3 regions of the Candidatus Villigracilis proximus genome follow, and region 1 is predicted to be linked to each of the others. Evidence: riboswitches for the same ligand, from Rfam matches in the RefSeq annotation. Region 1 holds a riboswitch; each other region holds the start of a gene.
The links. Region 1 has a riboswitch for S-adenosylmethionine ahead of IPL71_RS02905 (O-acetylhomoserine aminocarboxypropyltransferase/cysteine synthase family protein). Riboswitches for the same ligand answer to the same signal wherever they lie in the genome.
Positions count from the first base shown of each region.

Region 2: linked by a shared signal. The riboswitch ahead of IPL71_RS01795 (YdeI/OmpD-associated family protein) and the one ahead of IPL71_RS02905 (O-acetylhomoserine aminocarboxypropyltransferase/cysteine synthase family protein) in region 1 are both predicted to bind S-adenosylmethionine.
Region 3: linked by a shared signal. The riboswitch ahead of IPL71_RS16455 (methionine adenosyltransferase) and the one ahead of IPL71_RS02905 (O-acetylhomoserine aminocarboxypropyltransferase/cysteine synthase family protein) in region 1 are both predicted to bind S-adenosylmethionine.

Region 1 is NZ_JADJUO010000001.1:544,344-548,582, forward strand. Features, by position in the region: gene metA (homoserine O-acetyltransferase MetA) at 1-928, opposite strand, end outside; gene IPL71_RS02905 (O-acetylhomoserine aminocarboxypropyltransferase/cysteine synthase family protein) at 1,182-2,474, opposite strand; SAM riboswitch class I at 2,603-2,725, opposite strand; gene asd (aspartate-semialdehyde dehydrogenase) at 2,909-3,970, opposite strand; gene IPL71_RS02915 (aspartate kinase) at 4,063-4,239, opposite strand, start outside.
Region 2 is NZ_JADJUO010000001.1:337,944-342,182, forward strand. Features, by position in the region: gene IPL71_RS01785 (molybdopterin oxidoreductase family protein) at 1-786, shown strand, start outside; gene fdhD (formate dehydrogenase accessory sulfurtransferase FdhD) at 884-1,732, shown strand; SAM riboswitch class I at 1,778-1,874, shown strand; gene IPL71_RS01795 (YdeI/OmpD-associated family protein) at 1,975-2,427, shown strand; gene IPL71_RS01800 (beta-propeller domain-containing protein) at 2,888-3,865, shown strand; gene IPL71_RS01805 (homocysteine S-methyltransferase family protein) at 3,875-4,239, shown strand, end outside.
Region 3 is NZ_JADJUO010000016.1:10,868-15,106, reverse strand. Features, by position in the region: gene IPL71_RS16465 (C39 family peptidase) at 1-207, shown strand, start outside; gene IPL71_RS16460 (formylglycine-generating enzyme family protein) at 771-1,715, shown strand; SAM riboswitch class I at 1,818-1,925, shown strand; partial or broken gene IPL71_RS16455 (methionine adenosyltransferase) at 1,998-3,078, shown strand.

The DNA of each region.
Region 1 (4,239 bases):
TTGAAATGGGCCTGGGAATATCGTTCGGGTCAAAGGCTGTGGCTTGGTAAACGTAGTAGTTCAACCAGTTTGCGTATAAAAGATTTGCATGTCCACGCCAGCGGACGTTGGGCACTTTGCTTGGGTCGTTGTTGGGATAATAATTTTGCGGGACGTGGATCGGGAGTCCCTTGTTGATGTCGCGGTCGTATTCGGCTTTGAGAGTCAGCGGGTCATATTCGGAGTGGCCGGTGATGAAGAGGTGACGTCCATCTTTGGAGCCGACAATGTACACGCCGGCTTCATCTGATTCGGCGAGCATTTGAATCTCGTTGACCTTCTCCACATCTTCGCGGCGGATCTCGGTGTGGCGGGAGTGGGGGGCGAGGAAAATGTCATCGAATCCCCGAAGCAGGTTTTCGGTCGAGGAAAGGATGCGGTGCTCGTAGACGCCGAACATCTTGTGGGGCAGGTCATATTTCGGGATGCCGTATTTATGGTAAAGCGCGGCTTGCGCTCCCCAGCAAATATAGAAATTGGATTCAACATTCGTTTCAGACCAATCCAATATGTGCGTCAGTTCATCCCAATAATCCACTTCTTTAAATGGCAATTGCTCAACGGGTGCGCCGGTGATGATCAGGCCGTCAAATTTTTTATCTTTTATTTCATCAAAGGTAACGTAATGATTAAGTAAATGTTCGGCGTCGGTATTCTTTGATTCGTGTGTGGCGGTGTGCAGCAGGGTGATCTCCACTTGCAGCGCGGAGTTTGAAAGCAGGCGCAAAATTTGCGTTTCAGTTGCGATCTTGGTTGGCATAAGATTCAGGATCGCCACTTGCAATGGGCGGATATCCTGTTCTTGTGCGCGTTCTTCATCCATGATGAAAACATTTTCGTTTTCAAGAATGGCACGTGCGGGAAGGGTGGAGGGAACTTTTACGGGCATGGGGTTTTCAAATGATGAATGTTGAATGCGGAATGATGAATGTTAGGCGGAGCGGTTTTTCTTGGTGGTTTTTACAGGGGCCCCGAGGGCCCAAATTAATTCTTCATTCTCTTTTTTTGTTTTTTCCCGGCTCTTGCAGCCTTTTTGTGGGGCTGCTTTCCTGTCTTTTGAGGTTCTCTTGCATAAGCCTGCAAAACTAAGTACGAGGCCTATGCAAGAGATTTATTCATCATTCATCAATCTGCATTCATCATTACGCGTTGAGCGCTTGATCCAGATCCCACTTGATGTCTTCGAAGTCTTCGAGACCAATGCTCAAGCGGACGAAATCGGGGCTGACGCCGGCCGTGACCTGCTGTTCTTCGGTCAGTTGGCTGTGGGTGGTGGTGGCTGGGTGAATGGCGAGACTGCGCGCATCACCTACGTTGGCGAGGTGGCTAAAGAGCTGCAGGCTTTCAATGAACTTGCGGCCTGCTTCTGCGCCGCCTTTGATACCGAAACCAAGAATTGCACCTGCGCCCTTGGGTAAGTATTTCTTGGCGCGGGCATAATCGGGGTGACTCTTGAGGCCGGGATATTTGACCCAGCTGACTTTCGGGTGCTTCTCAAGATATTCGGCAACGGCTTGCGTGTTCTGCACGTGACGGTCAATGCGCAGGTTGAGGGTTTCAAGCCCAAGCAAAGTCTGCCATGCGTTGAAAGGTGACTGGCAGGCGCCGATGTCACGCAGAACTTGCACACGCGCCTTGATCGCAAACGGGGGAAGTCCGGCCGCGGCGATGGAGGAGTAGACCAGGCCGTGATATGAAGGATCGGGGGTATTGAAGTTTTCGAACTTGCCATTGCTCCAATCGTAATTGCCGCCGTCCACAATGATACCGCCGATGGAAGTTCCATTACCGGTGATGAATTTGGTGGTCGAGTGGGTGATAACATGCGCGCCCCATTCGAACGGGCGGAAGAGATACGGAGTGGCAAAGGTATTGTCAATGAACAGGATCAGTTTATGTTTGTTCGCGATCTCGGATACTTCTTCAAAAGGGAAGACTGAAATATCAGGGTTGCCGAGAGTCTCGCCATAAATGATCTTGGTGTTGGGTCTGATGGCCGCTTCAAAATTCTTCGGGTCACTCGGGTCAACGAATGTAACTTCGATTCCAAGTTTGGGAAGTGAATAAGCAAACTGATTATATGTGCCGCCATACAAGCGGGATGATGAAACGATATGGTCACCGGCGCTGCACAAAGTGAAAATTGCCTGTGCCTGCGCGGCATGACCCGAGCTTGCGGCCAATGCTGCAACGCCGCCTTCGAGTGCTGCGATGCGCTGTTCAAGCACATCGGTGGTCGGGTTCATCAAGCGGGTGTAAATATTTCCCAGCTCTTTGAGCGCGAACAAATTCGCAGCGTGTTCGGTGCTCTTGAATTGATAGCTCGTTGTCTGATACAACGGCACGGCGCGGCTGCCAGTGGTGGCATCTGGTGAGTAGCCCGCGTGTAACTGACGGGTGGCAAAACCTAATTTACGATCTTTGAGTGTGGTCATGTTAAGATATCTCCTCTTGAATAATGTTTACCCGCCCTTTCAGAAGAGATGTTTTTTGTGTCTACGTAAACACTTAAAAAAAATAACCTCTTCTGAAAGTACAAGAAGAGGTATACGTCTATACCGTCCTCTCATCTTCCAGATATGAATGACTTTTTTCCGTCATTCTTATTTGTCGGATTTGGCACCATAACGATTGTCTGGTTGCCGAGACTTCAAAGGGCCGATCCCTCAGTCTCTCTGGATAAGAGCGAATATTTAATTTCGCCGTTTATATCATGGCGCTTATAAATGTGTCAAGTAATTAGATCAATTTATCCATTACCCATTCGGGTACTCTTGAAAAGTCTGTTTTCTTTACCACAAAGACACCAAGAGAAAAAACTTTGTGACTTGGTGCCTTCGTGACTTTGTGGTTAATTTTAAACACTCTATTACAAAAGATTTTCATTGACCAATAATTCAGCATTATAGATCGATGCACCCGCCGCGCCGCGAATCGTGTTGTGGGAAAGAACAACAAATTTAAGATCAAGGATTGGATCCCGCCTCACGCGGCCGACCACTGTCGTCATGCCTTTTCCTGTTAATCGGTCGAGTCTTGGCTGGGGCCTGTCCGCTTCATCTCTGACGCTGATCACTGGTTGCGGAGTCGAAGGCAGATTCCTCGCTGAGAGGGGAGCGGCGTAATCGCGTAAGGCTTGAATCGCAACTTCCGGTTCAACGGGATTGTCCAATGCCACGCTGGCACATACGGTGTGACCATCGATCACCGCCACGCGATTGGTATGCGCGCTGAATTTAATATCCGCCAGATCAATTTTGTTTTCGTTAAATTTGCCGAGCATCTTGCGCGGTTCCCATTCCACTTTTTCCTCTTCGCCGCCGTTGCCAACATTGGGAATGATATTGTCAATAATATCGAGTGACGGCACGCCGGGATAGCCCGCACCAGAAAGCGCCTGCATCGAGACCATGAATACTTTCTTCACGCCAAAGGCATCATCCAAAACCTTGAGCGCAATCGTTAAGCCAGTGCTTGTGCAATTCGGATTTGTGACGATACATCCGCTCCAGCCTTTGTTAATGCGCTGCTGTTTGACCAGTTGAATATGGTCCGCGTTGATTTCGGGCAGCAGCAACGGCACATCCTCTCCGCGCCGATAGGATGACGCATTCGAGCAGACCGCCGCGCCGGCTTTTGCGAAGGCGGGTTCGAGTTCATTTGCAATTTCAGTGTGCAATGCCGAAAAGACGATCTTCGCCTGCACTGCATCCGTACTCGCAGGGACAACGATCATATCGCGTGCATATTCCGGCATGGGCGTATCCAGCACCCAGCGTGCGGCCTGTGCATACGTCTGCCCGACTGAACGATCAGACGCCGCCAAAGCAACGACCTTGAACCACGGATGATTTTCCAACAAAGAAATAAAGCGCTGGCCGACAGAACCTGTCGCGCCGAGAATTGCTACGGGAATTTGAGATTGAGACATGGGACTCCTTAATGGTTTTTGTTTGGTTGGTTGTAGACAGGTAAACAAGTAGACATGTGATGCGCTATTTACTTGTTTCCCTGTTTACTTATTTACTTTCCTGCTATCAAATCATGCAATGACCTTACCGCCAGTTCTGTATCTGCGGCGGCAACGACCATACTGATGGATACTTCTGATGAGCCTTGTGCGATGGCAAGGACGTTGGCTTTGTTGTTCCCAAGCTGCGTAAAGACCTGTCCTGCCACGCCGGGGGTGTGACGCATTCC
Region 2 (4,239 bases), 210 kb from region 1:
GACCATCTCGTTGTGATCGACATCTTCCTCACCGAAACTGCAGCAATGGCAGACGTGGTTTTCCCCGCAACCTCATGGGGCGAAACAGACGGAACCATCACCAACACAGAGCGCCGCATTCAACGTTTACGCGCCGCAGTACCTCCACCCGGAGAAGCAAAGCCCGATTGGTGGATATTAAGTTCCCTCGCCAACGCCATGAGCATTCCCGGCTTTGAATATGATTCGCCGAAGGAGATCTTCAACGAATTGTGCAGTATCTCTCCGGTATACGCCGGTGTTGATTGGGACATCATCGACGGCGGCCAATATCAATGGCCCGTGCCATATAAGGGACATCCAGGCACACCCCGCCTGCATGAAGATGGATTCACCAACGGCAAGGCGATCTTCAAAGTCATCGGCTTCCGCGCCCCCGCTGAAGTCATTGACGATGAATATCCCGTCTGGCTCACCACGGGCCGCCGTCTGCAGAGTTACCACACCCGCACCCAAACCGGACGTTCCTCCGGCATTGAATATCTCGCGCCGGAAGAATACCTCGAAGTTCACCCGGACAATGTAAAGAAATGGGGTCTTACTGATGGCGGCTGGGCAAAAATGACAAGCCGTCGCGGCGAAGTCAAGATCAAGATCAAAGCCACACCGCGCTCTCCCAAAGGCACGGTCTTCGCCAGTTTCAGCTTCGCCGAAACCCCGATCAACATTTTGACGGGCTCCGGCTATGACCCCACCACCCATACCGCCGAGCTAAAAGTCTGCACGGTACACATCGAACCGCTGTAAGAAACACCGAAGTCAAAAAGTCAAAACCGGAGACTGGCGAATCAAAAAATTCCCAGTCTCCGGTTGCTTAATGGTACAAATCAGATCGAAGGTGAACATGACCCGCTTTAATAAGAAAAAACAATCCATACTGACAATCGAAAATGGGCAGCCGCAACGCAAAAAAGATGTGCTCGCCGCCGAAGAACCCCTGGAAATTTTACTGCGCGCCGGGCATGAACAACGCACCATCGCCATCACCATGCGCACCCCCGGCAATGATTACGAACTCGCAGCGGGATTTCTCTACAATGAAGGAATCATCCACACCAAAACGGAAGTTGCAAATATGACTTATTGTGTGGACGGGAATCAGCAGGAATACAACTCGCTTCGGATTCAACTGGAAGCTGATACTCTCCCCGTACTGAATCAGCTCGAGCGGCATTTTTTCACCAACAGCGCCTGCGGCGTATGCGGCAGCACCATGCTGGATGACATCAGCCAGCGCAACCTGCCGCCCATCCCCGCTGGTTCAGGCGCAACCCCCGCGCTCATCACCTCATTGCCAGATAAACTTCGCCAGTCTCAGGACATCTTTGAAACCACAGGCGGACTTCACGCCGCCGCCCTCTTCGACCTAAACGGAAATTTACTCGCTGTCCGTGAAGATGTGGGACGTCACAATGCATTGGATAAATTGATCGGCTGGGGATTGCTCAACGACCAACTGCCATTTCACGACAAAATTGTATTGGTCAGCGGACGCGCCAGTTATGAATTATTGCAAAAAAGTTTTGTAGCCGGTGTGCCGATCTTCTGTGCCGTATCCGCACCCAGCACCTTGGCTGTTGAAGTCGCCGAACGATTTGGGATCACTCTCATCGGTTTTCTCAGAGGGGAACGCTTCAACATTTATACCGGCACTGAACGGATCAAGATCATGGAGCCTTCTTTAGTAAATTGACAAATCCAACACGCTTTGATATAAACTTAAAACAATTTAGTACTGTACTCATCCAGAGAGGCGGAGGGACCCGACCCTTTGAAACCTCGGCAACCGTTTAAGCGGTGCCAACTTCGGCAGACAAATGTCTGATAGATGAGAGATGACTTTTTATTCATGTCGCCTCTCAAAATGAGAGGCGTTTTTTATGTAAGAGACCTCCGAGGTCTTAAAGACCTCGGAGGTCTGGAGAGATAAACAAAATGGAAATCGGCGAAACAATTTACGTCACCACCCGCGAAGAATTCCGCGAATGGCTGGAAAAGAATCACAAGACCTGCAAAGAGATCTGGTTGATCCAATATAAAAAAGTCACAGGCAAACCATCCATCCCCTATGCGGATGCGGTGGAGGAAGCCATTTGCTTTGGCTGGATCGACGGCTTTGAAAAAGGCATGGACGATCAACGCTATGCCAAACGTTTCACACCCCGTAGACAAAAATCCCTGTGGACGGAAACGAACATTGAGCGGGCGCGTAAAATGATCGAAGAAGGAAAGATGACCGAGGCGGGGCGGGCGACTTTGCCGAAGGGTGTAGAGTGGCGGATTACGATAGGATTTTTCGACGCCTCGAAACCGCACGGACGTGAACGTCCGTGCTACGCCTACAAAGTCCGCTCGTGCGGACTAGCGCGTAGCGCTTCGTACGCATAGCACGGGGATTAATCCCCGTGTGGACACAATCCTACGTAACCACAGCGCTGGATGATGCGTAAAGATTGGAAGTGTAAACTTGAGAACAAGAAATAATGACTAAACACTTTACACAAAGCATCTTGAGATTTCTCTTGTTGATTGTTATCACCTTTTCTTCGGGCTGTGGACAATCAACTACAACAGATTCTCCAACCTTGACTCCCGCTCCATCCCAAACACCAATCGCAACGACGACACCAAGTCCAACCAATACACCTGGCCAATTCACCCAGAAGGCACTATCTTTTACTCGGACGTCAATACACTTTATTCGGTTGACCTAAAAAGCCAGAAGACGAATATTGTTTTATCTTCTGATGATTTATCTACATATTATTTAATCACAAAGAGGTTTATCTATATAAGACTGAATGCCAATAAAAATACTCAAGAGAATGCTGGCTGGGAAATCTTCAAAATGAAATTTGACGGATCTCAGCCCAAACAATTAACAACTGGTGGTGCTACAGGGTTTAATACAGACCCTAATGAACAATACCTGACATATAACACTTATGATCGAGCTTTGAAGATTCTTGATATTGTCAAAAAAACATCAGAATTAATCGCAAAGCCAAGCAATTACTCGGAGTGGGTTTGGGCTCACTCATGGTCACCCGATGGAAAGAAACTAATTTACACGAGAGTTATTAATCCCGCAAACGATAATATTTGCTCACTTTTTATTTACGACGTTGTTACAAAAAAATCTACAGAACTAATGGGTGTTGGATGTGATGCAAATTGGTCTCCAGACGGCAAGAGCATTTTATTTACTACCAAAGAAGAAGGCCAAATATTTAATACTCATAAAGACCAACAACTGCAAATAGGTATCTTGAATTTGGAAAAGGGAGATATAAGTTATGTGCCAGTAGGTGCATACTCCTATTATAGTGGCTCTTGGTCACGGAATGGCAAACAACTCCTCATGGCAGTAATCGACGAACAGAAACAGACCTATTTATATGTCTTTAATTGGAAAGATAGTAGTGTCAACCTGATTTCAAAAATTGGTTACCTTCAGTGGCCCATTTATTATTCTTGGTCACCAGATGGAAATATGGTTCTATATGAGCTAATAGAGTCATCTTTATCTTATAAACATTACCTTTACTTGCTAGATATAAAGAACAAGGAAATCACAAATTTGCATACACTGCTGGGATTAGATACACGTTTTGATTATTGGTGGAAATATTCTCCAATATGGTCACCTGATGGCAAATACTATGCGTATTTTACAATGTCATCGATGGAAACTAATTATGAGCAAAACTTCGTTCTAAATATCAAAAGTATTGAGAGCGAAGGAAATATCCAATTTCAAGTACCCAGAAAAGGTTTTTCCATTCGGATGTTATGGATAAATAACGAAACAGAGTTTGAAAATTAGGAGAACTTAATGAATCGCAAATACACCAACCGCCGTTACCTCGACGCACTCGAAAAGAAAGTCCTTGTTTTCGACGGTGCGATGGGAACGAGCCTGCAAAACCAAAACCTGACCGCTGAAGATTTCGGCGGCGAGCAATACAACGGATGCAATGACTATCTCGTCATCTCGCGTCCTGAGGCCGTGGAAAAAGTCCACCGTTCGTTTCTTGAAGTGGGCGTGGATGTGCTCGAAACAGACACCTTCCGCTCGAATCGTTTGACAATGCAGGAATACAAATTGCAAGACCGCATTGCCGAGATCAATATTGCGGCGGCAACTCTTGCGCGCAAACTCACAGATGAATATGCCGCCAAGACAGGTCAGCCGCGATT
Region 3 (4,239 bases), on a different contig from region 1:
TCAAACAGAAATGAAGACCTGCTTGTCTTAACCGATTACGCCAGAGGCATAACAGATATGTCTGAAGAAGCATGGCTATGGTATGGCTTTGGTTTATATCGTAACGGCGATTACAGCGGCGCACTCAAAGCATGGGAAAAAGCGGATAAAATTAATCCTAACTTTTTTGAAGATCAGGCACAAAAGGCAATTGATCTGGTTCAATGATCTGTTTATGTGACGTAACATTATGTCACCCCTTCGGGGTTGATATTTCTACCACGCGTTATATCTACAATCATTTCATCTCTTCGAGATTGGTGTTGGGATCATCAGACCTCTTGCAAAAGTCTATTTTTTTCACAACCTGCAGGGTAATAAGACACAAAGCCTCGACACTTACACCGCGTTACAGTTCAGTGCAGTGAAACTCAAGGGCAAAAAACTTAGTGATTTTGTAGTTTACAGCGCTTTACTTATGCAAGAGGTCAAATCTACTAATTCAAGTTGCCGTCATGTAAAAAGTCCGGGACCATTGCCATAGATTTTGTATTGACCGGAAAAACCCCGAACATGTTTACTGCGGAGCGCATACAGAATAAATTTATAAAATCCTCGAAGATCTGTGGGTTTCGAGGCAAAAGCGGGTCTCCTAAAACGTCCCAACTTTAAGCCAGCAACTTGTAATACGCAATTCATTTCGATCAAAAAAAAAATTATCCGGGTCTTAAAATCAAACTATCAGGTCGCTACCATTCAATAAAAATATTTTATATCCTTACAAGGTATCCATGAAAAAAACGTTTCTCCCGCTTATTATCTTGTTCCTCGCAGCTTGTCAAAGTACGAATACGCCTTTCGCGCCAACGGCTACGGCAGAGGCGATCATGACATCCACGGCCACAGTGGTTCCATTGACGGCGACACCTGTCGCCACATCCACCCCCATCCCTACCGCTACCCCTGAGACGGTGAAAATTTCACCGATCGACGGTATGACTCAACTCTTTGTTCCGGCTGGGACAGTCAAGATGGGCGGGTTGGATGTGCTGCTTGAAAACGATGAATTGCCCGCGCATTCGGTTCAGATCAACGCATTCTGGGTCGATCAAGTGGAAGTGGTCAATGGCATGTATGCATTATGTGTTGAAGCCGGAGTGTGCAGACCGCCGGCCAACGTTACCTCAGATAATCGGCTGGATTATTATGGTAATCCTGAATTTCAAGATTACCCCGTGATCCAGGTCACATGGTATGACGCGAACGCATATTGCCAATGGGCAGGCCGCCGCCTCCCCACCGAAGCGGAATGGGAACGTGCTGCGCGCGGTGACAGTGTAAACACCTACCCTTGGGGCGGGGAATTGCCGAATGCGAATAATTCCAACTCGTTAAATATTGTCGGGGATACCACGCGTGTTGGCACGTATGCGACAGGGATCAGCCCATTTGGCGCGTTGGATATGGCGGGCAATGTTTGGGAATGGGTGGCTGATTTTTATAAAGGGAACTATTACGCAGAGTCTCCGGCGGATAATCCCACGGGCCCGGAGAATGGAGGGTTGAACTCCATGCGCGTAATCCGCGGTGGGTCGTTTCAAGACGATGCTTCGATGTTAAGAATTTCAAACCGTGGATATGAAGCAGGGCCGGACCCTTCCGCTTTGCAAAATGATGCCGCATACTATGGACGCAGTTCTGCAAAGATCGGATTCAGATGCGTGAGTGATCATTAAAACAGAATCAACCAACAGTTAAGTAAGATGCGGTGCTTTATCTTTACTCATCCACCTGCTTATGGTATTATCCCGACACAATTCAATAGCCCCAATACGGCGCTCTTATCCAGAGAGACGGAGGGAACGGCCCTGCGATGTCTCGACAACCAGTCAGCGAAAGTTGAATATGGTGCCAAATCCGACAGATACATTTCTGGGAGATGAGAGGGTAGATAGCATTATGCATAATTGCCCTTTCGCACGCTGAAAGGGCAATTATATTTTCTTAAGGAGAAACAAATGAGTAACACTTTTATGTCTTCACCGAGTTTGATGTTCACATCAGAATCGGTCACCGAAGGACACCCTGATAAGATCTGCGATCAGATCTCGGACGCAGTTTTGGATGCCTGTCTTGAGCAGGATCCGATGTCGCGTGTGGCTTGTGAAACCGCAGTGAAAACCGGTTTCGTGGCATTGTTGGGCGAAATCACAACCAATGCGTATGTAAATTTTGATGAGCTCGTGCGCAAAGTGGTGAATGAGATCGGCTACGATAGCAGCGACAAAGGCTTTGACGGCAATACTTGTGCCGTGCTTTCAGCCGTTGCCAGCCAGAGCGCAGATATCGCTTTGGGCGTTGACCATGCGATGGAAGATAAAAGCGGTGAAATGAAAGACGCCGGCATTGAACATGTGGGTGCGGGCGATCAGGGTATGATGTTTGGCTTTGCCTGTAATGAAACCCCGACCTTAATGCCGATGCCAATTTACATGGCTCATAAATTATCACGCCGCTTAAGCGAACTTCGCAAAGACGGCACACTCCCCTGGCTGCGCCCCGATGGCAAGAGTCAGGTCACTGTTGAATATTCACAGGGCAAGCCCAAGCGCATTGATACCGTGTTGATCTTTTGTTATCGGCGGTCCAATGGGCGATGCGGGTGTGACCGGCCGTAAGATCATCGTGGATACCTACGGCGGCATGGGTCGTCATGGCGGCGGTGCGTTCTCAGGGAAAGACCCCACAAAGGTCGATCGCTCTGCTGCGTATGCCGCGCGCTATGTAGCCAAGAACATTGTGGCCGCTGGTTTGGCTGACCGCGTGGAAGTGCAGGTGGCGTACGCCATCGGCGTGGCTCACCCACTCTCTGTCAATGTTGAGACTTTTGGCACCGCTAAAATTGCGGATGAGAAAATCTCTGCACTCGTCAGCGAATTCTTTGACCTGCGCCCCGGCGCGATCATCCATGACCTTGACCTGCGCCGCCCGATCTATCGCAAGACCGCCGCGTACGGTCACTTTGGCCGCGACGATATCGAGTTCCCATGGGAAAAGACTGATAAGGCCGCTGCTTTGAAGAAGGCTGCGGGGTTGTAAGGTAGTAATTAGGTAATTGGTAATTAGAAGAGGCCACGAGACCATGGTCTCGCGGCTCTTTTTACGATCATCTATCAAGATGTAGCTGTCTCATTTTTCTTAAAATCAATAATTTAATACCCCATTATAATTTTACTATTCTTCAAAAATCAAATACATAAAATCATCCAAACCAGGGAGACTAAAGTAAATTTATTCGTAAGTTTTCAGCCACGGTAATAACGTTTCTCTTCGCATTCATCCTAGTTACTTCTGTCTTGGTACTGCTGGCAACACAACAATGATATCTTAAGCACAAATGGCACCCAAAAAAATAGCGGACTCTGTTCTCCCTGCCATTTCTCTAGATGGACGCGCTATGTAACATTTTACTCTTATGCTTGGAGTTTAATAAGTAACGATCAAAAGTTGGCTTCAGATGTTTTCGTACATGACCTTGCCACAGGAATACCTCCTTGTTTCAGTCCAGTTCAAGTGGCGTTCAAGGAAGGGAATTCCTCATCCATCTATTTCAATAGATGGACGCTACATAGCATTCCAATCAGATACAACAATCTCGTAATCGGCGACACAAACAACAGAAGCGATATTTTCGTACACGATCTTGTGGCCAAAACTACTGTTCGTGTATCAGTCAACTCAAAAAGAGAACAAACACTTATTGCTGGCCTGCATCCTTGTGGATTTCTTTAATGGGCGGTATGTTTCATTTATCAGATCAATCGCTAACAACCTTGTGGATGGAGACCAAAAGGATGGGAAGATATTTTGTACGAGATTTACAACTGGAAGCACCACACGGGTTCAGTTAACTCAGGGCGTAGAAGGAAACAGCGACTCTTCTATTTCCTTCTATTTCATCCGACGGACGTTATATAGCATTTCTCTCAAAAGCTAGTAATTTGGTAAATGGTGACACAAATTTGTAGATGACATCTTTGTTTACGATAATTTAACCGGAACCACGACTCGAGTTTCAATTAGTTCAAGTGGAACACAAGGTAATGACGACGCAGGAGAATATGATCTTGCTATCTCCGCTAATGGCCGCTATGTTGCTTTACTCTTATGCGAGCAACGGTTGACATGAAGACACCAACGATGTAAGAGATGGCTTTGTACATGATCTCTTGCGGGGTATAACCTACTACGTTCATTAGA